Regions from separate parts of the Paenibacillus diazotrophicus genome, predicted to be linked through region 2. Evidence: riboswitches for the same ligand, from Rfam matches in the RefSeq annotation. Region 2 holds a riboswitch; the other holds the start of a gene.

Region 1 (16,348 bases), on a different contig from region 2:
CAATCGGCTCTGCCTTGCCCTCAATTACATCCGCAAAGTTGCTATAGAAGCTGGAGGACAGTTCCACTGCCTGCGGCAGCGCTTCAGTAATCGTCGCTCCTTCTGATGGAGGAGCCATGGTCTTGGTGAGACCGACACCGGCGCGGATCGGGGTAGGTTCCCGTCTCTCATTCTTCTGGTTACGGGTAACAATACGGCCCCTCAATGACCAATCTTCAATAATCCCTGTGCCTTCTGTACCTTTGACGTACCATCTTGGGAGTGTGATAAAATTGGTAGTCCCCACTTCGACGACAGCTTTGATACCATTCTCGAATTGCAGCAGGGCCTCGAAGCCATCATCCACTTCATTGCCCAGAATAAAGCTCAGGCTGCTGCTCACACTGGTTACTTTACTGTCAATCATGAACAACAGCTGATCCAGCAGATGAACCCCCCAGTCCAGCAGCATGCCGCCGCCCTGTGCCTTCACATGCCTCCAGTCACCCGGAATACCGTTGGCTCCGTGAACACGCGATTCAAGCTGGAACAGTGGACCGATCGTGTTACGCTCATACATTTCCTTGATGACCCGGAAGTCTTCATCCCATCTCCGGTTCTGATGTACCATCAGTACACGCCCGGCCGCCTCTGCCGCCTCCGTCATTTCTTTGAACTCATCTGACGACAGAGCGACCGGTTTCTCACAGATGACATGCTTACCTGCTTGGAACGCAGAGATAGCGATATCTTTATGCACATCGTTCGGCGTTGCAATCAGTATGGTATCAACCTTTGGATCTGCCAGTACATCCTCATAGCTAACGTAAGCGGTGTACCCTGCCGCTTCGGAGGCGCCTCGGCGCTCCTGCAGCAGGTCGAACGTTCCAGCCACCACCAGGCGGCCGTCCTCCTGAATCAATTGTGTGTGATAGCTGCCCATACCGCCATAACCAATGATGACAATGGTATGTTTCTGTAAACTCATGGTCTCCACTCCTGTTTCAATAGATGTTGCTTTTTCTAATTACTTGTCTGTGCTTCCGTCAAAATACACCGCACGACCTGTACGTGCCGATTCATAGACGGCTTCAAGAATTTGTGTAACGACAAAAGCCTGTTCCGGTTTAACTACCGGCTCCTTGTCTTCAATTACTGCTTCCAGCCACAGGCGGGCTTCCCGGTCCGCTTCACTCTCAGCAGAACCGCTGTAGAATGCCACACCACCCGAGGAGAGGTCCACTTTGGTCTCATACAGACGTCCGGCACGTTCTCCGTTCAGACGCAGACCATCCTTCATGTCCGCTCCGCCCTCTGTGCCAGCAAGCATGGTTTGGGCTTCACCGAATTCCGATACGTTCAGCGCCCAGCTGGATTCCAGGGAGATTGTAGCCCCATTCTCCATCGTAATGAAACCAAATGCAGAATCTTCTACTTTAAATTGTTCAGGGTCCCATGGACCGAAGGCATTGGCCGCATTTTTCTTCTGCCCCAGCTTGTGGAAAGTCGAGCCGACTACCATACGCGGTTTGTAATTATCCATCAGCCACAGGGTCAGGTCGAGCGCATGAGTCCCGATATCGATCAGCGGGCCTCCGCCTTGCTTTTCTTCATCCAGGAATACGCCCCATGTAGGTACTGCACGGCGACGCAGTGCAATGGCTTTGCCATAATAAATATCGCCCAGTTCTCCGCTCTCACAGAGTCCCTTCAGGTATTCACTGTCTGAACGGAAGCGGTTCTGATAAGCGATGGAGAGCTTTTTGCCGGTCCTGCGTGCAGCATCCAGCATTTCCTGAGCCTGGGCTGTCGTCTTAGCCATCGGTTTCTCACACATCACATGATTGCCGGCTTCAAGTGCTGCTACCGAGATCACGGAATGACTGTCATTAGGTGTACATACATGAACGATATCAAAACCGCCTTGGGCCAGAAGCTCACGGAAATCCGTGTAGACAGCTGCATCCTTCGTTCCGTAGGTTTTCGCCGCCTCCTGTGCACGTTCCTCTATGATGTCGCAAAAGGCCACCATTTCGGCATTCTCTTGACGGGACAGACTTGGCATATGTTTGCCGTTTGCGATACCTCCGCAACCGATAATAGCAATTTTGAGTTTGTTAGACATGAACTTTTCCTCCTTGATTGGCGTATGCTTTAATCCATTTTAAGCTGTCCGCTACACTTTCAAGCGGTGAACGGCTGCAATAATCCTGCTCTACAACTGCCCATTCTGCACCTGCTGCATCAGCGGCTTCCAGAATATCGGCCAAATTTACTTCCCCTTCGCCCAGAACTACTGTCTCTGCCGATCCGTCGTCTAGCTTCTTCATATCCTTCAGATGGATAATGGGCAGTCGTCCGGAATATTTGTGAATGTACTCTACCGGATCATATCCGCCGTAATATACCCAGCAGGTATCCATTTCCACCTTCAATACTTCTGCAGGAACTTCTTCGAAGATATAATCAAAAGCGGTCCGGCCGCCGATTTGCTCTGTGAATTCAAATTCATGATTATGATAAGAAAGAACGGCGCCGCGGGCGCTGCATTTCTCTCCGATAATCCGCAGATCTGCTGCAACCTTTTCCCAATTCCGCTGCTCTTCAGTCAAATAAGGGACAATCAGATTGGGGTTGCCGATAGCCAGATTGAAGCTGATCTCCTGCTCCGTATCATTCAGCATGGCATCATACGGACGGTGTGCTCCGAGTGCGGTAAGACCGGTTTCTTGAAGCAGCGCATTCACTTCCTCTGCCGTCCGTCCAAAGAAATGATAAAATTCCACACCGGCATATCCAAGCTCAGCCACCTTGCGGAGGGTTCCTTCAAAATCCTGTTCCAGTTCTTCTCTCAGCGTATACAGCTGCAAGCCGATCTTCAGCATGTTTGCCTCACTCCTCATGGTTTGGTTTGTACGTTCCTATCTATTCTGTTACTCCTAGTCCTTGGGTGCCAGATTACATGACTCACCTGAACAAAAGGGCTGCAAGCACCTGAATCTCCAATATCTGTCTCCCTTATCCCTTATGTTCCATTAGCGTATCTATGTAGCCTTCAGAGCCGCTATAAAGCCCCCTCCACCTTATTTATATGTTTTTTGCTCAGGTTCATAGTAATATGAAAGCGTATATAATAAAATGAAGAATATGATTAATACATGAACAATCTGCTTACTATTTATTTTCCCCACTTCATCATCAGGGAGGACCTATGACACATACAGCACCTTGCCACATCCTGTCTGCAGGATTCTCAGTACACCGTAAGCCATTCCATATGACTGGCGGTGACAGCGTTCAATATTATCTTCTGCGTCTGCAGACGGAAGGACGAAGCCGGACCCTGGTCGATGGTGTTCTCACCACTGTGGAGAGCGGTGATCTTATGCTGTTCGCACCAAGTGATCCTTATTATCTAAGCATCGACAAAGAAAGCTATCCCGTAGGGAAGCCCCGCATTGAAAGCGGTGATTATCATATTTTTTGCGGGGGGCCCTGGATTGAAGAATGGTGGACCCGCAAGAAGCGCCCGCTGGTTCTGCCCATGCCGCTAAGTGATTATTTCCTTGGCCTCTTCCGCCAAATCGTGCTGGAGCAGCGCCGGCTGTCCAACCCCTCACCGGAGATCTCTGCTTGTTATCTGCAGATTCTGTGCCTGGAAATCGACCGGTTGATGTCTGAACAGCCAGCGGTATCGCCTAAGGGCTATCTGGCTTACCGCATGAAGCAATATGTCGAGGAACATGCCGCTTATCCTTTCCGTCTTGAGGATGTGGCGGGACATGTGGATATTTCGGTCTCCCGTGCGGTTCATTTATTTAAAGAGGCTTTTGGCACCACAATCGTCAAGTATGTGAACGACGTCAGGCTGGATATGGCACGGGAACGGATCACCTTCAGCCCTATGCCGCTGGAGCATGTCTCCGAGACATGCGGCTTTGCCAATTATACTTACTTCCACCGTTTGTTCCGGGGACGCTTCGGGATGTCGCCCAAACAATATCGTACGTATAGCCGGCAGACAGAAATGGCTTCTTTACCGTAAAATAATTCTTCTGCGCCTTCTCCAGACATGCAAAAGGAGCGCCATCCTGAAAGATCCGCTCCTTGTGTTTGACCTTATTAAGTTTTTCCCGCTTGCTCGGGGTAACCCGGACATGCTGTGATATCGTGCCGTATTGATCGTTCTTCCTGCGGTTTCGTTCCGCGCACCAGGTACCGGAGCGTTCTGCTTGAAGCAGTGCCTTTTGTGTTTTTGTGCGTGCCATTTGCGCTTGCACTCCTTTATTGTTCTGAATGGTCAGCAGATGGGTGTCAGAACCTGCTGATATTTTTAATTTTAACATATTCATATGACAATTTCCCGGTAAAGTTGACTATAATCATCACGCCTGCCGCAGGCCGCTTGCACAAGCAGCTTTGGGTACAGTATCCTTGAAAGTGAAAACTAGGAAAAGCCGGTAACCACGGATGCGGAGGGGAATTCATGAAATACGATGTATTGTACGAAGGTGCTTTTGCCATGCTTAAGGTGCAGTTGAATCCGGGTGAAAGTGTCAAAGCGGAGATGGGAGCCATGGTCGCCATGTCCCCGAATGTGGAACTTAGAGGTACTGTTGACGGGGGGCTGATGAGGGGTCTCGGGAGAATGCTCAGCGGGGAGAAGTTTTTCTTCCAGGAGCTGACGGCGACAAGAGGGCAAAGTGAAGTCCTGCTCTCTCCAGGTTCCATTGGTGACATTCAGGCCATAGAGCTGGACGGGTCGTACAAGCTGTATGTACAAAAGGACGGCTTTCTCGCCGGTACCCATGGCATTCAGGTCAATACAAAAATGCAGAATCTGACACGAGGGCTATTCTCAGGAGAAGGATTCTTCATTATCGAGATCAGCGGCAGCGGAACCGTGTTCCTCTCATCGTTCGGAGCCATTCATGCCATTAATCTGGAACCCGGCGAGGAAATGATCATCGACAACGGGCATCTGGTGGCCTGGCCGGATTATATGGATTACAAGGTGGAAAAAGCAGCCTCCGGCTGGTTGAACAGCTTAACGAGTGGTGAAGCTCTGGTCTGCAGGTTCCGCGGTGAGGGCGTGGTGCTCGTGCAATCCCGTAATCCGGGCAGCTTCGGAACTTGGATTAAGTCTTTTGTGCCGTCCCGGCCTTGATCAATAGCAAAAACGGCATCTCAAAGCGTATGGTGTACGCTCTTGAAATGCCGTTTTTTTTGAGGTGCAAAAGCTCCAGCCTTGGCTAAATCCTGAACTTGTTAACCGTCCGCTCATAGCTGAACCAGACTTCTTAAACCGCCTGGCATTCCTTTTCTCCTTTACAGCCGCTCCGTTTGCATGTATGGTATGTGCCTTTGAAGTCCAGCCGGTGATCCGTAACCATGAAGCCATATTCCTGCTCCAGCCGCAGCTCCAGGTCATGGAGCCAATCGTCCTTGATCTCCTCCAGCCTGCCGCACACATTGCATATCAAGTGATGATGCATATGGGCATGATTATCATCGCGCAAATCATAACGTGCTGCCCCATCGCCAAAATTCATTTTTTCAACAATATGAAGTTCACATAGCAGTTCAAGTGTCCGGTACACCGTCGCTAGTCCAAGATGCGGATAACTGGCCTTCACCAGCATATATACTTCTTCAACACTTAAACGGTCCTTCTTATTATCAAGCAGAACTTGGACAATAGCCTCACGCTGAGGCGTCAATTTATAGTTTTGGGCAGCAAATTGCTGACTGATAGTAGCAATCGGGTTCACCTTAAGTCTCCCACCTTTCAGGAAGCGCAGATTGAGAATATAAATGCCCCTTTGAGTAAAGGGTCTGACATTATTATAACATTATGCATGGAAGTTACGCACAAACCATCAAAAAAAATCATTTCTCATGCCTCATAATAGAATTTGTACTCCACTTGTAAAGGGATGAAACGGATGAGTTATTATCAAAGGATTCAGCTGTCGCTGGATTATATTGAAGAACATCTGCAGGAAGAACTGCGGATTACCGAGATTGCCGGCAAAGCCTGTTTCTCGGCATTTCATTTCCAACGGATGTTCCTGGCGGTTTCCGGTTTTACTGTACACGAGTACATCCGTAAACGGAGACTTACCGAAGCTGCAAAGCACCTGCGCCACAGCAGTGAAAGTGTACTGCAAATATCCCTGGACTGCCAATATCAGTCCCAGGAGGCCTTCACAAGAGCTTTTCAAAGCTATACAGGTGTGACTCCAGGCAAGTACCGCAAATCTCTGGATATGATTACTGCATCCCAGCAAAAAATCAACTTTTTGGAGCTGCATAAAAATACCGAAGGAGATGTAGAGCAAATGGACAAACCAACCTTGATCCAGCTTGAACGCACACCTATCATCGGCTGCAGATACAAAACCAGCCTGAACGGAGATGGCCATTACGCGGATATTCCCGCATTTTACGATGATTTCGGACGACACGGGCGCTTTATGCCTATCACGGAAAAGGTCTCTCCTGGAATGTCTTACGGTATTTCTTGTGATTATCAGGACAATGGCGACTTCTCATTTATCGTAGGGGAGGCGGTATCAGAAACCGCACCATTACCGGATGAGAATTACCATCGGTTCATCCTGCCCGCAGGAAAGTATGCCATGTTCAAAGCTTATGGACCAGCATCGCTGACTCCAACAACCCGCAACTATATATATGGAACCTGGCTGCCAAATTCCGGCTATGAACGGCGGGAAGGTCCGGATTTTGAAATCACGGATGTGATGAACTCTTCGTTTCCCGATCATATGCGTATCACGATATATATTCCCGTAGATTAAGCATTCAAACCGTGTAGACTAACCTCCAATAGTGCTAAAAAATCAATTGCCTGCAACCTTTCCATATTCTGTGTCGTCTAAGAGTTGAAAAAGGCCAACGGCCTGAATTCTACAATCAAAGGCGGGCATTCATATGAACTTTAAAAAAACAGCTTTTGCAGCGGTCACCAGCTTATCCCTTCTTAGTTTTTCACTCGCCGGCCCCATCTTTGCCGCTGACAGCAGCTTCAAGGATATTGACAGCATAACCGGCAAAGACAAAATCAATTCCCTAAAGGACCAAGGTTTGATTAAAGGCATCTCAGACACCAAGTTCCTTCCAGGTTCCAAAGTATCCACAGCTCAAGGGATACAGTTCATCTCAGGAGGACTTCAGCTGAGCCTTGCGGCTATAGACTTCAATAAAGCACCGCTCGCCAGCAGCCTGTTCTCCAAGGTTAAGGACAATGCCTGGTACACGGAAGCTTTCATTAACGCGCACTACAACGGGATTGAAATTGCCGCCGATATCGACCCAGCGAAGCCAATGACCAAAGAACTTTTCACGAACCTGCTGATCCAAGGGGTAGAAAAAGCGGGCAATCTGCCAATGATCAATATCGTCCCTGTCGACATCACCGATGCAGATGCATTGAACCCTTCCTTCCAAGGCAGTATTCAGCGCTCGTTGAAATACAAGATCAACACCTTGGATACCGACGGCAAGTTTAATCCAAAAAGTGAAATCACACGCGCCGAAGCCGCTATTATGCTCTACAACGCTCTGGAATACCTGGAATCCAAAACAGACATCGCTCCCCAGAGTTAAGATCCATCCCGTGGTCAAGCAAAAAGGCAGTCCGGACTTTTCTCCGGACTGCCTTTTTGCGTTATGCATCTGATTAGATATCTTCACCGCTAAGCCGGTTTAGAAACTGTAGCGCCCGCGGATTTGTTGGATGCTCCAGCACCTGCGCCGGTGTCCCCTGCTCCAGGATTACGCCGTTATCCATCAATATAATCTGATCCGCCACATCCGCAGCGAATTTCATCTCATGGGTCACGATGACCATGGTCATCCCTTCAGCGGCAAGCTGCTTGATTACCTTCAATACTTCCCCTACCAGCTCGGGATCAAGCGCCGAAGTGGGTTCATCGAACAGCAGCACTTCAGGCTCCACGGCCATCGCCCGCGCAATGGCAACCCGCTGCTGCTGTCCGCCTGATAATTGATGCGGATAGGCGTCTACCTTGTCCGCAAGCCCAACCTTGGTCAGGAGTTCGATGCCCCGCTTGCGGGCCTCCTCCTTGGAACGTTTCTGGACTGTGACCTGACCCTCCATTACATTGCCCAGAGCGGTCATATGCGGGAACAAATTATAGGACTGAAAGACCATCCCGGTCCGCTGGCGGAGCGCCAGAACTGAACGTTGCGGGATTTTGACTCCGGCCGTGAAATTTAGCTTCAGATCACCCAGTGACAGGCTTCCCTGATCAGGTTGTTCTAACAGATTGAAGCAGCGCAGTAATGTTGTTTTTCCGGAACCGGAAGGACCTATAATTACGAGTACTTTACCATGTTCTACGGTAAGATCCACACCCTTCAGTACTTGGAGGGGACCGAATGATTTATGCAAGTCACGAATTTCAATCACGGTACTTCTCCTTATCTCGCCGAGAAGCGGTCGAGCCGTTTCTCCAGGTAATTTTGCAGAACGGACAGTACAGAACAAAACAGCAGATAGAACAAAGCCGCTTCGCAATACAACAACAGCGGTTCGTACGTAGTTGCTGTGATCTGCTGTGCTGTTTTGAAAATTTCGACATATGTGATCGTCGCGGCTAGCGAGGTATCCTTAACCAGACTTATAAAGGAATTGGACAATGGCGGAATCGATACCTGTGCCGCCTGAGGAAGGATGACTCTCCGCAGTGCCTGTCCCCTCGTCATTCCGACTGAGAATGCGGCTTCCCATTGGCCTTTATGTATCGACAGAATTGCAGCCCGCACAATCTCAGAGGAATAGGCGCCCACACTGAGCGTGAATCCTATTGTAGCTGCAATAAAAGGATCAAGTATGATGCCAACTACCGGCAAACCGTAGAAAATAATAAACAGCTGGACCAGAAGCGGTGTGCCGCGAATGATCCATACGTAAAAACGGGCGATCAGCTTCGGTATAGTCCATGGTGACAGACGGACAAGTGCGGTCAACACAGCAAGAAGCAGTCCCAATATAAAAGAGACAACAGCCAGCGGAATGGTAAAAGCCACCCCGGCTTTGAGCAGGGGCAGCATCGAATCAAGGAAAATTTGTATTTTGCGGTCATCCATAGATCAGACATCCTTCTCTAGACTCCGGGCGGCCTGAGCCGCCCTCGTCCATCCGTTATTATTTGGAAACGTCAGCGCCAAAATATTTCTCGGAAATCTTCAGATACGTACCGTCACTCTTCATAGCTGCCAGGGCTTCGCTCACCGCGGCTACGAGCTCATCATTGCCTTTCAGGAAAACAGCAGCACTCTGGGAACCCTCTGCAATCTCGTCAACGACCTTAATCTTCACATCCGGCTTCTGCTTCTTCAGATCCAGATAGGATAGTCCGTCATTCACGGTTGCATCAATACGTCCTGAGGTCAGCAGATCAATAGCCTGATTGAAGCCTTCAATTGGAACGATTTCAGCTCCGTTCTCACGAGCGATATCGGACAGGTTACTGGTCAGGGACTGGCCGGCTTTTTTGCCTTTCAGATCCGCGAAGGCTTTGATGTCTTCATTCTTCTCACCAACGATCAACACGGCTTTGGAGACAATATAAGGATCCGAGAAATCGTACTTCACCTTGCGCTCGTCGGTAATGGAAACTTCATTGAAAATAACGTCAAAGCGCTTGGCGTCCATCCCGGCAAAAATTCCGTCCCACTGGGTTTCGAAGAATTCCGCTTTCACTCCCAGCCGCTTAGCAACTTCTTCAGCGATCTCTACGTCAAAGCCAGTTAGTTTGCCGGAAGCATCATGGAAAGTAAATGGCGCATAGGTACCCTCTGTTCCAATACGCAGCTTGCCGCTGGCTTTGATGGCCTCCAGGCTGTTTTGTTCCGCAGATGCAGCTGCTCCTTCAGTGGGTGCTGCCGAGGACTCGGCTGCTGTGTTATTGCCTCCAGCATTATTGTTATTATTGCCGCAAGCAGCCACCAGCACCACTGTAAGCAGCAATAGGATAGTCAGACTAAGTTTTTTCATAAATAGATTAACCCCTCTCGTATCATTCTCTGTATGTACCGGCTGTTCACCGGCAAGTTGAATAGTAACACCGTCAAGTCAGTGGAGTCAATACCTTTTTCCGATAATAAACATCGGAATTATATTGTAAGCGTTATAACCCTACAATTCACTTTCTGAAGGCACTCATATAGGGATAGCTTGCCCAAAACTTATTAATCTCCCCAGAAGAATCAGAAACAAAAAAATCTCCGCAGCACCTGAATGCTGAACGGAGATTGTCAGATCTAATCCTGACTGTACTTCCAGAATTTAACCATGCATCATTTCTGGTTGCACTTTTGACTTTGAACCGTCTTTCCCACCTCTGCGCCCTCTCCGTAGGAGCAACCCCAATACAGCACCTCCGAGAGCAACAAAGATCATAATGTGAAAAGTATCGTCGAACCCTTTGGCCAGAACAGTCTGTGTAGCCAGCTTCAAAGCATCGGGCGAAGCTTGGGCCGCGTCCTTGCCGGCTGCACCTGCAGCCTTTTGCATTTCGGCGCCCCGTGCTGCCGCTCTTGAGGTCAAGATCGTTACAAGTGTAGATACAGCCAGTGAGTTGATTACCTGTTGCATGGAGTTAGTCAAAGAGGTAACCCGGTTAACCAAATGACTTGGGGCCTTGTTGAGCAGATGTGTATTCATAGGCATTACCATCATACCCATGCCTGCACCGCACATGATCAGCGGCAGAATCAAATCTCTGCTCTGCGTGGTGAGGTCCACATGAGAATACTGGAACAAAGCACCCGAGACAAGGCTAAGTCCGCAGACCACCAGCCAGCGAACTCCAATCTTGTCGAACAAAATCCCGGCAATGGGCATCATAAGGCCGGAAGCGATCGCCTGGGGCAGCAGGGTAAGACCGGTATCGAATGCCCCGAAGCCGCGGGCCTGCTGCAGAAACTGGGGGAGCAGGAACAACGCACCATACAAACCGAACTGTGCGATCCACTGTACAAATATACCTGTGCTGAAATCAAGCGAGCGCAGAATACGCAGCTCCAGCAGAGGTGTATCCGAACGGAGCTCAGCAATGACAAAAGCAATTAACGCTGCCGTACCCAGTAATAGGCCGATCAGTGTTTTGTCCGATGTCCAGCTATCCGCTCCCTGGCTTACCCCGTAAGAAAGAGAAGCAAATGCAAGCGGCCCAAGAATCATCCCAAGCTTATCCATACCCGGAACCTGGCTGCGTTCCGATTGCGGCAGCTTACGTGAACCGATGAGAAGACAGATGATTCCGATAGGAATATTAATCAGAAAGATCCAGCGCCAGGAATGATATTCCACCAGCCAGCCGGATAGGACCGGACCGATTGCCGGAGCGAACAGTACAGGAATGCCCATAATTCCCATGACTACGCCTACCTTACTCTTGGGAGCCAGCTTATAGACATAGGCCATGCCGACCGGGAGCACACATCCTCCTCCCAGACCTTGCAGGACCCGGAACGCTATCAACCACTCTGCACGGCTAGGTGTTGCACAGAGGATAGAACCGATAGTGAATACAATAACCGCAGTCAGAAAAACAGTCTTAGAACCGAATCGGTCAGACAACCACCCGGATAACGGGATTACTGAGGCCTGAGCCAGCATGTAGCCGGTCACAATCCATTGCAAAGTATTTAAATCTGTATTGAAATCCTTAACCAGAGTGGACAAAGCTACATTCATAGCAGTACTGTCGAGCACCACCATGAATACACCGGCAATAATAGCCAGCAGTGGAACCAGAATGCTTGACAGACGAAAATCGGCATCCGATTTCAGCGATTGCTCCATTCTCTATCTCCTCCTGAATTGAACTGCGAAGGGGAATTCATTGACCGCAACGCAGCATAATTTATATAATGTATATTGAAACGGACAATTGTCCGGTATCGCATTTTTTAGTCTACGGACAATTGTCCGCTCTGTCAATGTAGTTCTCACGTTTTCTGTAAATTTATGCTGAATTTCTGAAAGGAGTCTGCTATGAACCCGAGAGAACCCGCCAGCAGCCCGTCCTCAAATCCAACAGTTCAAACCAATCCATCATCCTCCCGGAACTATCAGGATCCATATGTACAGCGTATTCTTGAAGCCGCCCGAGAGCTTTTTAGAGATAATGGTCTCGAAGCAGTCAGCATGTACAGCATCGCCAAGCGGGCAGGAATGGGTCAGGGGTCGCTCTACCGCAGATTTACGGATAAAGGTGAAATTTGCTCTGCCCTGCTCTCCACCAATTCTGAACAATTTCTTGCAAGTCTGGAGCACGAGCTTCAAGTCCCGGCTGGATCAGACAGCTCCATTGAGGGGCTGCGGAGGAGTATCGAACAGGTCGTGGATTTCATAGACCAGCATGCCGAACTGCTCCAGATGATCAAGTCTGAGTTTACCGGCAAAAAACAGCTTACCCAGTTTGAGCATCCGATTTTCCAGCGGCTGAATGCTGTGATGGCCGAGCGGCTGCAGCGGCTCGCTGATGATGGCAAGCTGATAACCATTGATCCCCATTTTGCTGCAACTTCATTGATCGCAGTCCTCAGTCCTGATCTCTACCTCTATCAACAGAAGCTTCACGGGTCCGGCAAAAAAGAGATTACCGAGGGAATTCTGACCCTCTTCGTAACCGGGCTGCAGCGGTGCTGAGTACTATTTCTTTTGACAACATTCTGGAATATGCTATATTAGTTAGCAATTGCGAATATTATATTAACCTGCTATTTCACTAGGGGAGTCTATGACTGAGACGAAGCTTTAAGCTTCGGACCCTTGGAACCTGATCTGGATCATACCAGCGGAGGGAAGTGGAACAGAAACGATCTGCGGTACTGCTCCTTGCCTACTGCCGAACCTTTCAGACCCATTTGCCTCCTCTGGAGACGGATGGGTCTTTATTGTGTTTCCATCCCATTCAGATCGTTACAAATCCGGCTGCAAATGCGTGTACAAGAAAGGAGGCTTATACATACCAAGATGATATCTATCCGTAACCTGTCCTATTCCTACTCTGCTTCACCGCAGTCTACGGTATTCAGCGAACTCTCAATGAATGTCAGGCGGGGCGAATTCATTTCCATAGTCGGTGCCAGCGGCTGCGGGAAAAGCACCCTGTTCAAGATCATTGCCGGATTGCTTCAGCATACGGAAGGTGAATTGAAAATTCACGGAATGACGTCTAATGATCCTTCATCTAGACTAGGCCAGGTCGCTTATATGCCTCAGCAGGATCTGCTGCTGCCCTGGAGAACCGTGATGGACAACTGCCTGCTCCCCTGGGAGCTTAAGCGAAAAGGCAGCAAATCAGAAGCCATAAAGGAGATCCGTGAGATGCTAGACCGGTTTGGACTTAAAGGTAAAGAGCGGCTCTACCCGCAGGAGCTGTCCGGCGGGATGCGTCAGCGTGTAGCTATGCTGCGCACCCTTGCTGCCGGAAATGAGCTGATGCTGCTGGATGAGCCTTTTGGAGCCTTGGATGCCATTACCAAACGCGAGTTACACCGCTGGCTCCTGGAATTATGGGGCAGTCTGCAACAAACCGTTCTGTTCATTACCCACGATCTGGAGGAGGCACTGCTGCTCAGTGACCGGATCTATCTAATGAATGGAATTAGCGGCGGTGTACAGGAATTCAGGGTGGAAATGCCGCGTCCCAGACACTACCGTATGAATTATGAACCGCAATTTGTTGCTTTGCGGGAGGAATTAGAGCGGAGGCTGCATGAGACGCGCTAGTATCAGAACCCTTGTGAGTGATTATGTTCCTTTTGCCGTGCTAGTCCTCGTGACACTTACCGGCTGGGAGAGTGCTGCCCGGTTGAAGCTGATTCCGGCTTTCATTCTCCCTGCACCAACAGCCATATGGGCCGCGCTTGTGGAGCAGAGACTGCTGCTCTTCGGTCAGCATCTACCCGCTACTCTGGAGGAGGTTCTGCTTGGTTTTGTTCTGTCGGCCACCTGCGGGATGCTGCTGGGGACGGGTATGCACATGTTCACTCCACTTGAAAAAGCACTATACCCCTTGCTGGTGATCAGTCAGACCGTTCCACTGATTGCACTGTCGCCCATTTTTATTATGTGGTTTGGCTATACCATGTGGAGCAAGGTAGCGGTAGTATTCCTTACCGCCTTCTTCCCGGTAGTTATAGGTACCTTTGATGGTCTGCGCAAAAGTGGTGCTGTGTACAAAGAACTGCTGCTCACACTAGGTGCCACCCGCTGGCAGATTCTGCGTAAGATCCAGATTCCGCCTGCACTGCCCTCTTTGTTCTCCGGACTTAAGCTCTCTATGGTCTACTGCGTCATTGGTGCGACGATCGGGGAATGGCTGGGCGGAAGCCGGGGGCTCGGGTATTTCAGCCGGCGGATGGCGGGGAATCTGCAGAGTGCGGAAATGTTCGCCGCTGTATTTCTTTTATCCGCACTCGGAATCGTTCTATTTCTATTTATTGTGCTGCTCGAAAAAATTATTGTGCAGAAAAGAGGCATTCATCAATGAAACTAATGCATACTGAACAACCCTTTCGAAAAAGGTCCCTTCCTTTGCTTCCATTATTGCTGCTTCTATGCCTGGGAGTTGCGGTAGCCGGCTGCGGAAATAGCAGTACTAAGGAACCTGACAGTTCTGCAGCTGCAGATCATAGCGGGACCCCCCACAAGCTGACGATTATGCTCGACTGGTATCCGAATGCTGTCCACTCCTTCCTGTACGCTGCCCAGCAGAAGGGCTATTTTGCCGACGAAGGTCTTACTGTGGATATTCAGATGCCCGCAGACAGCAATGATGCTCTCAAGCTTGTAGCCGCAGGCAAAGTTGACCTGGCCCTAAGCTACCAGCCGCAGGTGCTGATGGCACGGGGTGAGCAGATTCCGGTGAAGTCCGTTGCTGCGATCGTCCGGCATCCGCTTAATCATCTGATGGTTCCTGCGGACAGCGGGATCAAGAGTCCTAAAGACCTGGCAGGCAAAACTGCCGGATACTCCTCTATCCCTCTCTATGAAGCAATGCTGAAAACAATGATCCAAAGCGATGGCGGGGATCCTGGCGCAGTAAACATAACTGATGTTGGCTTTGACCTGATTCCTGCCCTTTCTACCGGACGTGTAGATGGAATTATAGGAGGATTCATTAACCACGAGGAGCTGATTCTGGAACAGGAAGGCCATCCGGTTATTTCACTGGATCCAAAGGATTACGGTGTACCCGATTACTATGAGCTAGTCCTGGTTGCTAGTGACCTGGGTCTGCAGAATTCGGAAGGTTACATTCAGAAGTTCATCCATGCAGCACGTAAAGGACAACAATTCGTGGCAGACCACCCGCAAGAGGCGCTTGATCTTCTGCTGGCTCACGAAGATGCTACGGCTCCACTCGACAAAAGCATTGAGTCCAAAAGCCTGAATCTGTTGCTGCCCCTGATGGACGCCGGGAATGAGCCGTTTGGCTATCAGGACCCTGCATCGTGGGAAAAGGTACAGAACTGGCTGAGTGATAACGGTCTACTAAATGGTAAGGTGAAGACCGGAGAAGCTTTTATTAACTTGTGATGGGGAATTTAAGGAAGGATCACTCAAATATATTTTAGGAGGAATCATCATGTCTTTTTTATCCAAGGTGCGGGACAGCAATCCGCTAGTGCACAACATTACGAATATTGTGGTCGCGAACTTTAGCGCGAACGGGCTGCTTGCACTGGGGGCTTCCCCTTTTATGGCGGATGCACATGAAGAAGTCGCAGATATTGCCGCTATGTCGGGAGCTGTGGTGCTGAATATCGGCACCCTTAATGATTATGCCATTGATTCGATGCTGCTTGCCGGTAAGGCGGCTAATCTGCATAACGTGCCGGTCGTGCTAGACCCTGTGGGTGCCGGGGCTACCGCTTACCGTACCAGTGTTACCCATAAGCTGGTCAACCATATGCAGATTACCGCACTGCGCGGCAATGTCGCTGAAGTGGCCCATGTTGTAGGCGAGAGTTGGAGCATTAAAGGGGTGGATGCCGGAAGCGGAGATGGTGATGTGGCAGCACTTGCTGTAAAAGCTGCGCTGAAGCTTAAATGTGTGGTGATTATCACCGGTAAAGAGGATGTCATCACGAATGGCGTTACCACCTATGTAGTCAGTAACGGACATCCTGTTTTGACCAAGGTTACCGGCACCGGCTGCCTGCTCAGTGCAGTCGTTGGTGCATTCCTGGCAGCAAGTGGCGGAGCTTGGCTGGAAGCAGCGGTAGAAGCCCTGTCCTTCTATGGAGTTGCTGCCGAAATCGCAGCGGACCGGACGCGCCAGCAGGGAATTGGCAGCTTCCA
Region 2 (16,348 bases):
TCCAGCAGCGACTGGCTCCCATAGACATGAACGAGGTTTTTTCCCTGTTTTTTGGCATAGTAGAGTGCCTGGTCTGCATGGTCAACAAGCTCGGATTTGAAATGGACATCCGGCTGGTATGCGGCGATGCCGGCAGAGAAGGCCAGACAGCCCTGAGGGAAAATTTCGCTGCCTTCAAATCGGGAATGGTTGAGCGTTTTGCGCAGGGATTCGATAAAATTTCTGGCCGCTGCTGCGTCATAGCCGGGCATCAGCAGTGTGAATTCTTCCCCTCCATAGCGGGAAAGAATAATACTCGTATTCCGGGTCTCCCGCTTCAGCAGCTCCGCCAAAAAAACGATCAACCCGTCGCCCTTAAGATGGCCGAAATGATCATTGTACTTTTTGAAATCATCAATATCGATCATCGCCAGGGAAAGAGCCTTGCCGCCGGTTTGCGAACTGCGCATTTCTTCTTCCAGCGCAAGCTCAAAGTAACTGTGGTTGAATAATCCTGTCCGTTGATCGCGGTTGGAGCGTTCCTCGATATCGCGATACATGCTGAACAATCGTTTGAAGGCATAGGAGATGAGAATACTGAGGCACAGGAACAAGCCAAGCCCCACCATGTGATTGTGATATAGCAGAATGGTCAAGACCAGGGACAGCACCAGGGTACTGGAATAGGCCAGGAGGGTATCTGTCAGCATTCCTTTGAGGGTGTCGTACAAATTTTTGTGAAAAATAATGTAATAATAGAGGCTGATCAGCAGCGTGTTCAGGATAAAATATACAGCCATTGCGCTTACATAGGCCTCCAGGTGGTGGCTGAGCAGCGGTCCCGGCACGGCGCCGAGCATCTTGAAGACAGAAGAAGCGGATGTAATCATGATGCAGTATACGGCAAAATTATTGAGATGCTTCCACCACGCTGTTCTCCCCCATTCGACGAGAATGAGCACCAGGGAGCTCAGCAGCAGAGCCGTAAGACTGAAGGAAGGGCCATAGACAAAAATACAGGCCAAGTAAACAGAGGAGTCGAGCGACAGCCCGTTCCCCTGTGGAGGAAGCTGAAAGGTGAAGATCGTCAGAATCACTGCCGCCCCCGCCATGGCGGTAATCCAGCCCCAAGTGGCGGAAGGGAAGTGCTGCAGTGAACCTTCACTATAAATTACAAACAAGCCCAGACCAATTGAGCATATTATTAAGGAGTACAAGTGTCCCTTGTTCTTCAAGTGGTTGCCGGTTATGCATTTGAACAATGCTACCCCTCCTCTGCGTTCGTGAAATTGTAGAATTCGACCAAACGGATTTAAAGGAGCCTCAGAGATATACATTCGATTCCGAATCGGAAAATCCTGCTAAATCATGACAAATATAGGGTTTGTTCGTGAGGGTTCAGGAAAGGCGGATTGGGTATTGACATACCCATGGGGGGTATATTATATTGATATTGAGGAGGCTGATTCCTGTGTCTACAAATGAGAAGGAGCACGCGGAGCATTCCTGCGGAAATGATGGTCATCCTTCTGCTCCCGGTGTACGTAAAAGTCATCATTCAGCGGAATTCAAGAGCGGGCTCACTACCCGTCTCAACCGGATTGAGGGCCAAATCCGCGGTGTCAAAGGCATGATCGAGCGGGATACGTACTGCGATGATGTGCTCAACCAGCTGGCGGCGGTCCAGGCGGCACTGAACAGCGTCGGCAAGCTGCTGCTTGAAGGGCATATGAAGAGCTGTATTATCGAGCGGATTGAGGCCGGAGAACATGAGGTTATCGACGAGCTGCTGATCACGGTCAATAAGCTGATGAAATAAGTCTAACAAAACTTTTAGGAGGGTTAATATGTCTAATGCAACGTTGAATGTAGAAGGAATGTCCTGTGGTCATTGTGTGAGTGCGGTCGAGAAAGCGGTAAGCGGAGTGGGCGCCACAGCAAAGGTGGATCTGCAAGCTAAGAAGGTAGCCGTTGATTATGATGAGAACAAAGTGAGCCTAAGCGCAATTAAAGCGGCCATTGAGGATCAGGGATACGACGTAGTCTAATAGAAAATCAGCATATAAAGGCTTGGAGCAGGGAATCCTTGAGATTTCAGAGGCGCCAATGCCTTTTATTTTACAAAATATTATACCCCTTAGGGGTATGGGGGTGCGTATAAATGGAGAAGACAGCTGATCCCGCCCTTAAGCACACCACGCTGCAGATTACAGGAATGACCTGTTCTGCTTGCGCGGCACGGATTGAGAAGGGGCTCTCCCGTATGGAGGGAGTATCGAAGGCGAATGTGAATTTGGCGCTGGAGCAGGCAACAATCGGCTATGATCCAGCGGTTGCGGGAGTGCCGCAAATCGAGGAGAAGATCCGTTCGTTAGGGTATGATACCCGCAAGGAGTCCGTGGATTTCGACATCTCAGGAATGACCTGTGCAGCCTGTTCTGCACGGATTGAGAAGGTGCTGGGACGCATGCCGGGCATTGCGGACGTGAACGTGAATCTGGCGCTGGAAACGGCGCATGTGGAGTATTCGCCAGGAGACGTTGGCGTATCCGACATAATGGAGAAGGTAAGCAGCATCGGGTACAAGGCAACGCTGAAACAGGACCGCAAGGAACAGGCTGACCAGCGCGGGCAGGAGATCCTCCGCAAGCGGAATAAGTGGATGATTGCTGCAATACTCTCGTTACCGCTGCTCTGGGCGATGGCAGGCCATTTCTCTTTTACAGACTGGATCTGGACACCGGAGCTGCTGATGAATCCTTGGTTCCAGCTGGTGCTGGCGACACCGGTGCAGTTCATCATTGGCTGGCAATTCTATGTCAGTGCCTATAAGGCGCTGAAGAACGGCAGCGCCAATATGGACGTATTGGTAGTGCTGGGTACCTCAGCGGCCTATTTCTACAGTTTGTATCTGACGATTGATTCCCTGAGCATGACCGGAATGAATCATGCCGTGGATATGTACTATGAGACCAGTGCGATTCTGATTACGCTGATTCTGGTCGGGAAATGGTTCGAAGCTCTGGCAAAAGGGCGTTCCTCTGATGCGATCCGCAGCCTGATGGGCCTGCAGGCCAAGACTGCACTGGTAATTCGTGACGGCGCTGAGCTTAGCATTCCTGTAGAGGAAGTGGTTCCGGGAGATCTTGTTCTCGTGAAGCCGGGTACGAAGATCCCTGTGGATGGTGAGGTCGTTGACGGGCTGTCCTCTGTGGATGAATCCATGCTGACCGGAGAGAGTATTCCGGTGGAGAAGAAGCCGGGAGACAGTGTAATCGGAGCCACACTGAACAAAAACGGCATGCTGCGGATCAAGGCCCGCAAGGTAGGCCGAGATACCGCGCTGGCGCAAATTATTAGAGTGGTCGAAGAAGCGCAGGGCTCTAAGGCGCCAATACAGCGGATCGCTGATGTGATCTCCGGGATCTTTGTGCCGATTGTGGTGGCGATTGCGGCAGTGACCTTTGTAATCTGGTACGTATGGGGTGCTCCTGGACAGTTCGCTGAGGCGCTCGAGAAGGCTATTGCTGTGCTGGTGATTGCCTGTCCGTGTGCACTGGGTCTGGCCACGCCTACCTCGATTATGGCCGGATCGGGCCGTGCAGCTGAATTCGGCATCCTGTTCAAGGGCGGCGAGCATCTGGAAGCGGCTCAGGGGATTCAGGTTGTGGTGCTCGACAAGACAGGAACTGTTACAAGCGGCAAGCCGGTATTGACGGATATTCTTACCACAACAGGCATAGCAGCGCATGGCAGGGGAAATGCCGAGAACCGTCTGCTCTCCCTTACGGCGGCTGCGGAGAAGCTCTCAGAGCACCCACTGGCGGATGCCATCGTCGCCGGTGCTGAAGCCAGAGGTCTGGAATTGCCTGAAGCAGGACAGTTCCAGGCGGTTCCGGGACGCGGGATTTCAGCAGTGGTTGACGGACAATCTGTGAGCGTAGGTACACGCAGAATGATGGAGGAAGGCGGTGCGTTGCCTGGTCCATGGGAGCCGCTCATGACGAAGCTGGAGCATCAAGGGAAAACCGCGATGCTTGTGTCTGTGGAAGGGGTGATCGCGGGGGTTGTAGCGGTTGCTGATACCATCAAGGAAACCTCGCGGGAAGCGGTAGCCAAGCTGCATGAAATGGGCATTGAAGTGGTGATGATTACCGGGGACAATAAGATTACGGCCCAGGCCATCGCCGAACAGGCCGGCATCCATACGGTGCTGGCCGAGGTGCTTCCAGAGGGCAAGGCTGCCGAGATCCGCAGGCTGCAAAGCGGTGGAGTCAAAGTAGCCATGGTCGGCGACGGCATCAACGATGCCCCTGCTCTGGCGACAGCAGATACCGGGATGGCCATCGGTACCGGTACCGATGTGGCCATGGAAGCGGCGGATATCACCTTGATGCGCGGTGACCTGATGAGCATCCCGGATGCAGTCATGATGAGCCGCAGAACGATGCGGAACATCAAGCAGAATCTGTTCTGGGCACTGGCCTACAATACAATTGGCATTCCGATTGCTGCCTTGGGTTTCCTCGCTCCATGGCTCGCCGGTGCTGCAATGGCTTTCAGCTCGGTCTCGGTTGTCCTGAACGCGCTGCGGCTGCAGCGGGTGAAGCTGTAGATTACGGCCGCGGGCCGGAATACCTTGAAACAACGGCAAAAATACCGTTGTTGAAGCACCGCGGGCCGGATTGTCCTGTATCAGCTTCGCTTACCTGCTTGGTGTACTTTTCAAATGGAGATACAAGCGAAACCGCCCATCCGACAACTGGATGAGCGGTTTTTTTTCGTTCTGCTTCTTCTGCGCTTTTATCACCTGCTCAATCCCGAGCAGTATCAGCTTCAAGCCATTCTCAAACGCCTAGTCGGTTTCATCAGAAGGGACTATTGTCTGTCTAGAGAGGTGAAGTGGATAACGGAGGATAGAGTGAATCTCCTTGTTATCAGTGTTCCAGTTGTGTTCCCTTTGTGTTGTGTTCATAATATCCTTGAAGGATTAGGAGATAGCCAGGAACCTGGAACAACCCTATAAATAGAGCAAAGCGAGGAGAATCGATCATGAAACCCAATAACGAAACACTTGAGCTGCTGAACCGGCATACCTCTGTCCGCCAGTTTCTGGACAAGCCGGTAAGCGACGGACAACTGGCCGCCATCATCGGAGCGGGCCAGATGGCTTCAACCTCCAGCAGTGTCCAGGCTTATTCGGTCATTGCAGTGACGGAGCCTGCCATCAAAGCCCAGCTGTCCAAGCTATCCGGAGATCAGGCCTACATTGATCAGTGCCCGGTGTTCCTGGTCTGGTGCGCCGATCTGTACCGTCTGCGGGAGATCAGCAGACCTTATCTGCAGGGAGCCGAATCCTACGAGGATTCTACCGAGAACCTGATTGTAGCCACCGTCGACGTAGCGCTGGCAGCACAGAATGCGGCGGTTGCCGCAGAGTCGCTTGGCCTTGGTATTGTCTATATCGGAGGAGTCCGCAATCATATTGCGGAAGTGTCTGAGCTGCTGGGACTGCCAGAACTGGTCTATCCGGTATTCGGTATGTGCCTTGGATATCCCGCCGGAGTGAACGGCATCCGCCCGCGTCTTCCGCTCCAGGCTGTGCTGCATCATAACAGCTATCAGGCTAAAGCATCTGTAGGACAGGTGAAGTTGTATGATGAAATTACGAAGGATTACATGCTTGAACGGACCGGCGGGCAGAAGGATACGCCTTGGTCTGAGATGATGGCAGGGCGTCTCGCCCAGCCTGCCCGGCTGCAGATGAAGGAGTTCCTGCTGCAAAAAGGGTTCATGCAGAAATAGGGCAGGATTGCCTCATGCCTGCCAATCTCATAGAGTCGAAGGAGCCTTTCTGTCAACGCTGCACGTTGGCGGGAAGGCTCTTTGACATGCCCGGCGGAGAAGGGGGCTTGCTCTCTGTGCTTGCTCTAAGCCGGATGACAATTGTCACACGGAAAAAATGACAGTCCATACTGATGTCCTCTCCTGTTAATGATTACTATAGAAGTACGGCAAAGACATTCGGTAATGGAGGAATCAGGCATGAACCACGTGATTGAGATGAATGGCGTCAGCAAAGTCTTCAATGATAAAAAGGCGGTCGATGACATCAGCTTTACCATCGGCAAGGGGTCGATTACAGCGGTCCTTGGACCTAATGGTGCAGGCAAAACAACGATGCTCTCGATGCTTCTAGGGCTCCTGGAACCGACGGAAGGCACGGTGAAGGTATTCGGAAGCTCACCCCGGGATGTGTCGGTGCGGCAGCGCAGCGGGGCTATGCTGCAGGAGGTAAGTGTAATGGACCGGCTTAAGGTCCGGGAGATTATCGCCTTGATCCGCAGCTATTATCCGCAGCCGATGGATATGGATTTTCTGCTGGGGGCGACAGGGCTGGCTCCACAGGATCTGAACCGCTATGCGGAGAAGCTCTCTGGCGGCCAGAAGCGGAGTCTGTCCTTTGCGCTTGCGCTGGCGGGAAACCCGCAGCTGCTGTTCCTGGATGAACCAACGGTTGGACTGGATACCACGGCCCGGCGCCATTTCTGGGATACAGTGAGGGAGCTGGCCGCCCGGGGCACAACGATCCTGTTCACGACCCATTATCTGCAGGAAGCCGAGGATATTGCCGACCGGATTTTGCTATTCAGCCAAGGGTCTCTTGTAGCAGACGGCAGTCCGGCAGAGATCAAGGCAAGAATGGTGAAGCAGTCGCTATCCTTGCTCCCGGACGGAAATGCCGAACTCCTGCGCGGACAATTGCTGGAACTGCCCTCTGTAGAAGACTGCTACGACAAAGATGGCCGCATCCATGTGACAACAGAGAATACGGATGAGACACTCCGTTCGATAGTAACCGGCGGTCTTGCCGTGAGGGACATACGTATTCACCAGGGAAGCCTGGATGAAGCATTCGAGCAGTTAACATTGAATATGGGGGAAGATGCGAAATGATGAGACTTATTGCCGGCCAGTGCAAAGCGGAGATGCTGCGGATTTTTCGTAATCCCTATTATGTAATTTGGTCCTTGCTGATGCCGATCATGTTCTACTTTATTTTTACAAGAGTAGTGAGTACGGGGCAAGACGATGTCTCAGAGTGGCAGGCGCACTACCTGATGTCTATGGCTACCTTCAGTGTAATGGGTTCGGCCATTATGACACTCGGCATTCGTCTGGTCCAGGAGCGGACCCAGGGCTGGAATACTTTTATCCGTATCACCCCGCTGCCGTCTTCGGTATATTTTACAGGTAAAATGTTCGGCCAGACCCTCATGCATCTGTTCTCGGTACTCTGCATTTTTGCCGCGGGATATTTGATGAACGGCGTAACGCTGACGGCTGGACAATGGCTGCTGTGCGGGCTGTGGATTCTGGCTGGATCTATGCCTTTCCTGGCCCTAGGCACCCTGGTCGGTTTCATGAAGCGTGCCGATACGGCAAGCGGGGTCAGTAATGTGCTCTATATGGGGCTGGCGGTTGCCGGAGGCATGTGGATGCCGCTTGATATTATGCCGAAGCTGATGCAGCGGATTGGCCGCTGGCTGCCTTCCTATAATTTTGGGGATGGGGCCTGGAGGATCGTAGCAGGGAATCACCCGCAGTGGAGCAGCATCTTGATTTTGCTCGGATATCTGGCAGTATTTATGATACTATCGGTCTATATCCGAAAAAAACAGGAAGCGGTGTAATCTACAATGACGCGCAGGCAGTTCCGGTTGTTTCCGCAAAGATTCGGCTTTTTCCCTTATATGTGGCTCTTGTATTTATTGTTTCCGGCCATCAACCTGCAGGAGGAGCAGGGGGTCAAGATGGTGCTGGGTGCAGCCATGCTGGTTTTGTTCGTCGTGACCTATCGTCAGCTCTATTGGGTTACCGGCAGAGGATTTACCCTGTGGCTGGCGGTGCAGATGCTGATTATTGTGATTTTGAGTGTAGCTTATACGCCGTATGATCTGTTTATGGGCTTCTTCACGTCAAATTTCATCGGCTGGTATACAGATAAAAAGCATTTTAAAGTCGCTTATACCGCTTTTGCTGCCATGGTGATTATCCCGTTAATTATGGCTACCTGGAGGATGGCTGTGGGGGATCTGCTGTTCCTGTACCCTTTTATGATTATTATGCTGGTCACTCCATTTGGCATTCGCTCGCTGTACCGCAAGAGAATGCTCGAAAAAGAGCTGGATCAGGCCAATGAGGTCATCAAGGAGCTGGTCAAACGTGAGGAACGGATGCGGATTGCCCGGGATCTGCACGATACGCTGGGGCATACGCTGTCCCTGATCACCCTTAAGAGTCAACTGGTGGAAAAGCTTGCGGCCAAGGATACCGGTCGTACCCAGGCTGAAGCGAGAGAGATCCAGCGGATTTCACGCGCGGCGCTGCGGCAGGTTCGTGAGCTGGTGTCAGAGATGCGTGCCATATCCGTAGCCGAAGAGCTGGCTGAAGTGGGAGAGATGCTGCGCACTGCGGAGATTACCCTCGAGATCGAGGGAGATACTGTGCTGGAGGGTGTGTCCGACCTGACGCAGAATATTCTGAGTCTCTGCATCAAGGAAGCGGTGACCAATATCGTGAAGCACAGTGAAGCGGACTGGTGCCGCATTGCCATTAGCATGACAGAGGGAGATGTCCAGATTACCATTGAGGATAATGGAGTCGGTCTGCACAGCGAGGATCACACAGGCCGTGGGCGGAGCGAAGGTAACGGGATCAAAGGGATGGCCGAACGGCTGTCGCTGATTGATGGATCGCTTACGCTTCGCTCAGGAGCAGAGCGGGGGGCTGTCTTAACGGCAGTCGTCCCGAGAGTAGTCAAGGAGAGAAAGGATGGAGTGACCGCATGATACGGATCGTGATTGCTGAGGATCAGCGTCTGCTGCGCGGAGCCATGGCTTCGCTGCTGGATCTGGAGGACGATATTGAAGTGGTTGGGGAAGCCGGAGACGGAGCAGAGGCGCTTGCAGTAATCGAACGGCTTCAGCCGGATGTATGCCTGATGGATATAGAGATGCCATATAAAAGCGGGCTGGAGGTAGCAGAAACTCTGAAAGCTAAGGGCTCTGCCACCAAAATCATTATCCTGACCACCTTTGCCCGTCCGGGGTATTTTGAGCGGGGTGTAAAGGCCGGGATTCAAGGTTATCTGCTGAAGGACGAGCCGGTGGATAAGCTGGCGGATGCGATCCGCCGCGTGATGGGCGGCCACCGGGAGGTGTCTCCCGAGCTGGTCTTCGGCAGCCTGCGGGAGGAGAACCCGCTGTCTTCCCGGGAACAGGAGATCCTGAAGCTGGCAGGTGCCGGCCAGAGTGCGGGGGGAATTGCCGCTACGCTTCACCTTTCCTATGGGACCGTCCGCAATTACATATCGGAAATTCTGAACAAGCTGGAAGTGAAGAGCCGGATCGAAGCCGTGCGGTTGGCAGAAGAGAAAGGCTGGATTTAGCAGGAATTTTAACGGTACACATACGAATAGGCCCGGTCCCTTGTCATAGAGGCCCGGGCTTATTTGCTGCAGTTGTGTAAAGACAGCTACTGCATTTCAAGAGGGTTGACCGCAAGCAGATCCGATACGCTGCGGTGGAAAACGACGGGTATGCTGCGATGGAATGCGGGCCGGAACGCTTCTTTACCGGGCAGACCTGGCCTGCTCCTCGCGCATCCACTCCGACAGCTCGCGTCTGAGCTGCAGAAATTCGGGAGAATCGGTGATTTCTCCGCGCCGCGGACGCGGGAAGGGGACATCGATGGTATGCAGAACGGAACCGGGACGTCCGGAAAATACGTAGATGCGGCTGGAGAGAAGGAGTGCTTCCTCGATATTATGGGTAATAAATAGGACGGAACGGCGGTTCTCCTCCCATAGCTCCAGCAGCCAGCGCTGCATCTGCTCGCGGGTGAGCGCATCCAGCGCGCTGAACGGCTCATCTAGGAGCATCAGCTCTTGCGGTGCGAGCAGCGCCCGCAGGAAGGCCGCCCGTTGCTGCATACCGCCTGATAGCATATGTGGGTAGGCACGTTCAAACCCGCCCAGGCCGACCTTACCCAGCCAGTGGCGGGCAACCGTCCGCGCTTCGGCCTTCGGTTCGCCTTTCAGTTCACCGGCGAGCAGGACGTTGTCCTCAATGGTCCGCCACGGGAATAACGCAGGCTGCTGGGGCATGTAGCTGATCTCACCGCGTTGACCGGTGACGTTCTTGCCGCTCATGCTTACCGTTCCGGCACCCGGCAGCTCCAGGCCGCCGATGATATGGAACAGGGTGCTTTTACCACAGCCTGAAGGGCCGACAATGGAGACGAATTCCTGCGGCTCAACGGTTAGTGATACATTGTCGAGTACGCGGGTCTCCCGGCCGCGGTGGAAGTAGGACTTGGATACGCCTCTTACGTCCAGCGCAGGAGGGAGGGCTGGAGCTTCGGACATGTGCCCGAAGGGAACCTGTTCCCGGGTGTTCAAGTTTGGATGCCCTGCTGTCAAATCATTCATCCCCTTTCCGGGAAGTGTAAGTATCAGGAGGTCTTGCGCGGCTTCCAGCGTACCAGCCATTTCTCGAGAAGTGCGATCAGCGCAAACAGCACCAGACTAAGAAGAACAATAATTACAATGGCGACGAACATCCGGTCTGTGCGGTAGGAGGCCTTCTGAAGCAGCATGTAGTAGCCGATGCCCTTGTCTGCGCCGATCCACTCGGCGACTACAGCGCCCATTACTGCGTAGGTTGCGGAGATTTTAAGACCAGAGAACAGAGCTGGCAGAGAACCGGGAAGCTCCAGCTTCGAGAAGATTTGCCACTTGCTGGCCCCGGCCATTTTCATATAGTTCATCATGATCCGGTCGCTTTGGGCCAGCCCGCCCATGGCGGCGACGGCAACCGGGAAGAAGCAGACGAGAGTGATAAGTACGATTTTGGGCAGTAGTCCGAACCCGAACCAGATAATCAGCAGCGGCCCCAGAGCGATGGAGGGCACGTTCTGGCTGAGAATCAGCAGCGGGTACAGTGCTCTTCTTAGCCAGGGCACCAAATGCAGCAGCAGAGCGACAATGAGGCCAACGCCTGTGCCGATCGGGAAGCCGATCAAGGTCAGCCGCAGCGTAGCGGCCGTATGTGCCCAAATGCCTGAAGCATTTCCCCGGGATTCGCGCGCGATATCGCCGGGGCTTGGCAGCATCCAGGAAGGGACGTGAAGTACGGAAACCGCCAATTGCCATACGCCCAGAAAAAAGATGACCGCCACAAGGGGCGGCCAGATTTGGTTCCAGTACGATCTCACGGCCGGTACTTTTCCGTCAGCTTGTCCATGCTGATTCCGCTGGGGTTATGAGCAATCTTGATTTGCGAGATGACGCTGGGGCTGCCCGATGCGATCAGCGCTTCATGCATTTGGCGCACCACTTCAAGCAATTCGCTGAGTTCGCCCTCCATTGTCGTTTCCAGCGGATTCACCTGGTGCTTGACGCCCGATTGCTGAATGACCTCTATAGCCTTATCCACATAAGGAATGGAATCCTCGTTATTCGGAGTTTTCGGAATGACTTGAATACTAAGCAGGGTGTTTGCCATCTCAATCAGATCCTTTCGGGTTTTGTATCGTGAACTTTGCAAGGTTAATATATATTACTTGCTCTCCGGCAGATAATCATTCGTGAACGCCGAAGCAGCATCCAGCGGCTTGTCCAGCAGCTTCAGGCCGTACATCCAGTCGGCGTATTTCTGCCAGACCTCGGCTTTCTGCTCTCCCCATCTGGAGGCGTCGTCCGTATATTTCGGGCTAAGCCACTTCTGGCTGGCCAGGACGAGCTTAGGGTCCAGATCCGGCACAGCTTTGGAGAGGATGGCGGCAGCTTCTTCCGGCTTGTCGATCGCATATTGATAGCCTTTGGAGGTAGCAGCAAGGAAAGCCTTCACCAGCTCCGGATGCTCAGCAATTTCCTTCTCGCTGGTCGTCAGCACCGGGGTGTAATAATCCAGCTGAGGCGCGTAATCCTTCAAATACAGCATATCCAGCGGCTCACCGCGCAGTTCAGCTTCAATACCGGTCCAGGCATAGAATATCCAGGCAAAATCGATGTCACGTTTTACGGCGGTGAAGAAATCGGCTTCTCCGATATTGACCAGCTTCACTTTTTTGACATCGCCGCCTTCAGGGTCCATGATCGCCTTCATGGCAGCTTCCTCAGCCGGAGAGCCCCAGCCGCCGTAAGTTTTGCCTTCGAAATCCTTTGGTGTCTTGATATTGCGGTCCTTCGGAGCGGCAAACCCCGAGGTGTTATGCTGGATGATAGCGGCGATCGAGACGAGCGGCACATCCTGCAGGCGGGCCAAGGTGAACGCCTCCTGGGCACTGATGCCAAAAGCAGCTTCGCCCGAGGTAACCATCGTGTCGGCTCCCGCTGCACCCGGCTGTACAATTTCTACATCCAGGCCTTCCTCCTTGTAATAACCCAGCTCCTTGGCAGCATAGAGGCCGGTATGGTTAGTATTCGGCGTCCAGTCCAGGGCGACCTTGATCTTGGTCAGTTCCTTTGGCGCGTCCGTTTCTGCAGCGGTTGCGGTTGCTTCCGGTGCGGCGTTGCTGTCTCCAGAGGGTGCAGTGCTATTTCCGCCGGAGTTGGTTGTATTGCTGCCGCACCCGGCCATGATGATAACCAATATGCAGCTGATGCAGAGCATTAGTGCTTTTTTGACTCCCATTGCTATTCTTCTCTCCTTCCAGCTACCCAGTCTTCTTAATTCTGATGATGTCCATACCAAAAAAAGCGCCCCGAAGATCGGGACGCCAGCAATTGCGTTAGGTGGCCGCTTAGCCGAAGTGGCTGAATGCGGGTGATGATTCCTACGCTGGCATTATCCAGATCAGGTATAAGGGTCAGTATCTTTAACGGGATACACTCTCAGCCAGCCAATTCCAGCCCCCCTGGTACTATGAAGTTATGGGTGTTGCTGTGTTCTTACGCTGTATTATAGCGGTCCCCTTCGGGGTTGTCCAGTACCAGCCCCAGATTCTGGCGGACTGCCAAACCTCACCAGACAGTGGACTTTCCAAATTGTATATATTAAAATTGATACTTTACAATTCTGTTCTAATAAAGGAGTGACTCTTATGCACACTGATCAGCAAAATGCCGGAGAACGGCTGAAGGTGCTAGCGGAACAGTTGGCGGAGGAGGTCACTATACGTCAGTATGAGCGGCAGCCCGAGCTGCAGCACAGGTTCGGCCCTTCCGGAATGGCAAGAACCAAGCAGGATTCACTCTATCATTTACGGTATCTGGCGCAAAGTGTGGCGCTGGACAGTCCGCTTTTATTCATTAATTATATTATCTGGCTTAAGGTGCTGCTCGCACAGTACAAAATTACGGCTGAGGATCTGCAGATCAATCTGGGACTGATGAAGGAAGCTGTAGCTTCACAGGTAGAGACGCCGGAAAAAGAGCTGATTCTGAGCTATCTTGATATAGGAATCCACCATGCGCTAGAAGAGCAGAACCTGCCGCCCTTTCTTCAACCGGAGAAACCCTATTTCCGGGAGGCCGAAAGGTACCTGAAGCTGCTGCTGGACGGCGAACGCCGTAAGGCTTCAGAATTTGTGCTGGGGCTCCATGATGAGGGCGTGCCTATCCGTGATCTATATCTGCATATTTTTCAGAGCAGCCAGTATGAGATTGGCCGTCTATGGCAGCTGGGTCACATTACTGTCGCTCAGGAGCACTACTGTACAGCCTGTACCCAGAGTATCATTTCCCAGCTTTATCCGCGTTGGATTCAGGCGCAGGAAGGGAAGAAGACTCTGGTTGCGGTCGGAGTCGGCCAGGAGCTGCATGAGATCGGACTGCGGATGCTGGCGGATTTCTTCGAAATGGAGGGCTGGAACACCTTTTATCTGGGCTCCAACATGCCTGCAGAAGGCCTGATCCGGTATCTGAAGGAACAGCCTGCCGACCTGCTGGCCATCTCCATCACCATGACTTTTCATGTATCGGAGGTTCAGCGTCTGATAGCTTCCATCCGTACACATGCGGAACTGAATCCCATCAAGATTATGGTTGGCGGAATGCCCTTTAATATAGACAGAGAGTTATGGCAAAAAGTCGGTGCTGACGGCTATGCCCCTGATGCCAAGGGGGCGCTGGAAATAGCGGGGCGTCTTATTCCTGATGCGTGACTCCGGGAGAATTGACATAGAAGGCGGGAGAAGGAAATGACCGACCATGAGCAAGAGATCCGGAAACTGAGAGAGACGATTGAGAAGCTCTCTAACCAGGTGATCCAGGGACAGCAAAGAGAAGAACAAGCCCTGGCTGAATTTTCTGCGATGAACAATGAATTAATTACGATGCACCGGTTGCTCACCAAGAATAGTGCCAGCCTTAAGGCCATGAAGGAAGAGGCGGAACGGGCCAACCGGGCAAAAAGCCTGTTTCTCGCTACAGTAAGCCACGAGATTCGTACGCCGATGAACGGAATTGTGGGGATGACTGAGCTTCTGGAGGCTGAGAGCCCGACGGATGAGCAGCGGATTCATCTGGAGGTCATCCGGGAATCGGCACAATACCTGCTCCAGATGATCAATAATCTGCTGGATATCTCCAAGATTGAAGCCAGCAAAATGGAGCTGCAAAAGGCTCCGCTGAGCATACGCAATCTGCTTGAACATGCGGCAAGTCTCCTCTCTCCTGCTGCAGTGAAGCGCGGAAACACTCTGAAATGGCAGGTTGCAAGCAGTGTTGAGAGTACACTGAATGGAGACTCGTCCAAGATTCTTCAGGTGCTCATTAATTTGCTGGGGAATAGCATTAAGTTCACACAGGACGGAGTGGTGGAGGTACGTGTAGGGCTGGCTGAAGAGGATGGCAAGCATCAGCGGCTGTGCTTCGAAGTCAGGGACGAGGGCATTGGCATCCCGCTGAAGGCTCAAGCCGGGCTGTTCCGGCCGTATTCGCAAGTCAGCCAAGAGTCGGAGATGGCAGTGGAGGGAACGGGGTTGGGGTTGTCGATCTGCAAGTCGATGGTGGAGCTGATGGGAGGTGCGATCACGGTAGATAGTGCGCCTGGCCAAGGATCAACCTTCCGGTTTGAGATAGCGCTGGGCAAGACCGCCCGGCTGCAGGACAACCTGAATGCCGCTGAGGTTCTCCTGCCGGAGGCCCGCTTCAGTACAATGCCGGTGCTGGTTGCTGAAGACAATGGACTGAACAGCACACTCCTGCTGCTGCAGCTGAAAAAATTGGGCATTACCAATGTGGAACTGGCCAATAATGGGAATCAGGCTATAGAAGCATGGCAGAAGAGAGACTTCGGGCTTATCCTCATGGACAGCAGGCTGCCGGGCATGAATGGCGGCGAGGCGGTCCGGAGAATCCGCCAGCTGGAATCCACGGGAACAAGGATGAGAATTCCCATTATTGGTGTGACCGGGGATGGATCAGAAGAGAGCCGGGAAGCGTTTTTCCATGCGGGGCTGGATGACTGGGCCGTGAAGCCGCTGAATCTGGATAAGCTGAAGCAGCTTCTGGACAGATGGTTCGGGCCCAAGCCCTATATTCCGGTATTGAATCGGGATACAGTGTCCGGCATCCGGGAAATGGACGGGGAGGAAGAGCCGCAGCTGTTTCGCACGCTTGTCGATATGTTCAAGGAAGATACCCCGCTGCGGCTGGCTGCCCTGCAGGCAGCGGCGGAGGCCGGTGACCTGCCGGAGATGGCTTCGGTAGCCCATAGCCTGAAATCCGGCAGCCTTGGACTGGGAGCGCAGTACTTCGCCCATGTATGCGCAGGCGTTGAGCAGCATGCCAGAAGAGGAGAATATGAACGGGCGGCACTGCTGCTTCCCAGGCTTGCGCCTGCGTATGCGGAAGCCTGCCGTGAACTGGAGAGTCTGCTGTAGATCAGCGGGCTCTTTTTCTTTTTCTGCGGCGGCTGCGGATTCCGTTCCATAGCTGTTTCAGACTCAGGCCGATACTGACAGCGATTCCTGTGAAGGTGACGAACAGCGCCAGATATTCAAATGGGGAATACTCCAGCATTTTGCTCCAATCAATCTTGCCTTTAAGGTCCTCGATCACCTGATTCATGCCATAAATACCGCTCACCACGGTGAACACCGTCAGGATCATGAGCAGTGTGTCCCGCCGCTTGGCCTGGAATTTCTCCTGGTATTGAAACAGGTCATTCAAGGTCATTTTGACCTCTTCAAACAGGGCGTCGTTCCCGTAGACTTTGCGTAGTTGGAAAAAAATCTCCCGGCCCTGGGACTGCGAAATTAACTCCAGAAAATAAAATTTGGCAGAGAACTTGTTAATCATAAAAATCAGGTTCTCGATTTCATCCACATCGTGGTTAATGCGCAGCCGAGAGTGGATGTT

Evidence for each region. Region 2 has a riboswitch for thiamine pyrophosphate ahead of ACAN54_RS17990 (ABC transporter substrate-binding protein). Riboswitches for the same ligand answer to the same signal wherever they lie in the genome.
Region 1: another riboswitch for thiamine pyrophosphate. It lies ahead of ACAN54_RS04635 (ABC transporter ATP-binding protein); the one in region 2 lies ahead of ACAN54_RS17990 (ABC transporter substrate-binding protein).

Annotation. Positions count from the first base shown of each region.
Region 1 covers NZ_JBGJZN010000001.1:1,019,611-1,035,958, forward strand. The annotation lists gene ACAN54_RS04570 (Gfo/Idh/MocA family protein) at 1-967, opposite strand, end outside; gene ACAN54_RS04575 (Gfo/Idh/MocA family protein) at 1,007-2,104, opposite strand; gene ACAN54_RS04580 (sugar phosphate isomerase/epimerase family protein) at 2,097-2,864, opposite strand; gene ACAN54_RS04585 (helix-turn-helix domain-containing protein) at 3,191-4,024, shown strand; partial or broken gene ACAN54_RS29910 (hypothetical protein) at 4,065-4,331, opposite strand; gene ACAN54_RS04590 (TIGR00266 family protein) at 4,466-5,146, shown strand; gene ACAN54_RS04595 (Fur family transcriptional regulator) at 5,280-5,750, opposite strand; gene ACAN54_RS04600 (AraC family transcriptional regulator) at 5,925-6,800, shown strand; gene ACAN54_RS04605 (S-layer homology domain-containing protein) at 6,934-7,608, shown strand; gene ACAN54_RS04610 (amino acid ABC transporter ATP-binding protein) at 7,682-8,434, opposite strand; gene ACAN54_RS04615 (amino acid ABC transporter permease) at 8,446-9,114, opposite strand; gene ACAN54_RS04620 (amino acid ABC transporter substrate-binding protein) at 9,173-10,024, opposite strand; gene ACAN54_RS04625 (DHA2 family efflux MFS transporter permease subunit) at 10,316-11,836, opposite strand; gene ACAN54_RS04630 (TetR/AcrR family transcriptional regulator) at 12,029-12,685, shown strand; TPP riboswitch at 12,757-12,859, shown strand; gene ACAN54_RS04635 (ABC transporter ATP-binding protein) at 13,013-13,771, shown strand; gene ACAN54_RS04640 (ABC transporter permease) at 13,785-14,534, shown strand; gene ACAN54_RS04645 (ABC transporter substrate-binding protein) at 14,540-15,583, shown strand; gene thiM (hydroxyethylthiazole kinase) at 15,633-16,348, shown strand, end outside.
Region 2 covers NZ_JBGJZN010000004.1:239,046-255,393, forward strand. The annotation lists gene ACAN54_RS17930 (bifunctional diguanylate cyclase/phosphohydrolase) at 1-1,241, opposite strand, end outside; gene ACAN54_RS17935 (metal-sensitive transcriptional regulator) at 1,451-1,798, shown strand; gene ACAN54_RS17940 (copper ion binding protein) at 1,827-2,027, shown strand; gene ACAN54_RS17945 (heavy metal translocating P-type ATPase) at 2,141-4,594, shown strand; gene nfsA (oxygen-insensitive NADPH nitroreductase) at 5,032-5,784, shown strand; gene ACAN54_RS17955 (ABC transporter ATP-binding protein) at 6,025-6,936, shown strand; gene ACAN54_RS17960 (ABC transporter permease) at 6,936-7,673, shown strand; gene ACAN54_RS17965 (sensor histidine kinase) at 7,680-8,831, shown strand; gene ACAN54_RS17970 (response regulator transcription factor) at 8,828-9,430, shown strand; gene ACAN54_RS17975 (ABC transporter ATP-binding protein) at 9,614-10,408, opposite strand; gene ACAN54_RS17980 (ABC transporter permease) at 10,495-11,256, opposite strand; gene ACAN54_RS17985 (thiamine-binding protein) at 11,253-11,546, opposite strand; gene ACAN54_RS17990 (ABC transporter substrate-binding protein) at 11,601-12,677, opposite strand; TPP riboswitch at 12,800-12,912, opposite strand; gene ACAN54_RS17995 (cobalamin-dependent protein) at 13,087-14,148, shown strand; gene ACAN54_RS18000 (ATP-binding protein) at 14,185-15,870, shown strand; gene ACAN54_RS18005 (hypothetical protein) at 15,872-16,348, opposite strand, start outside.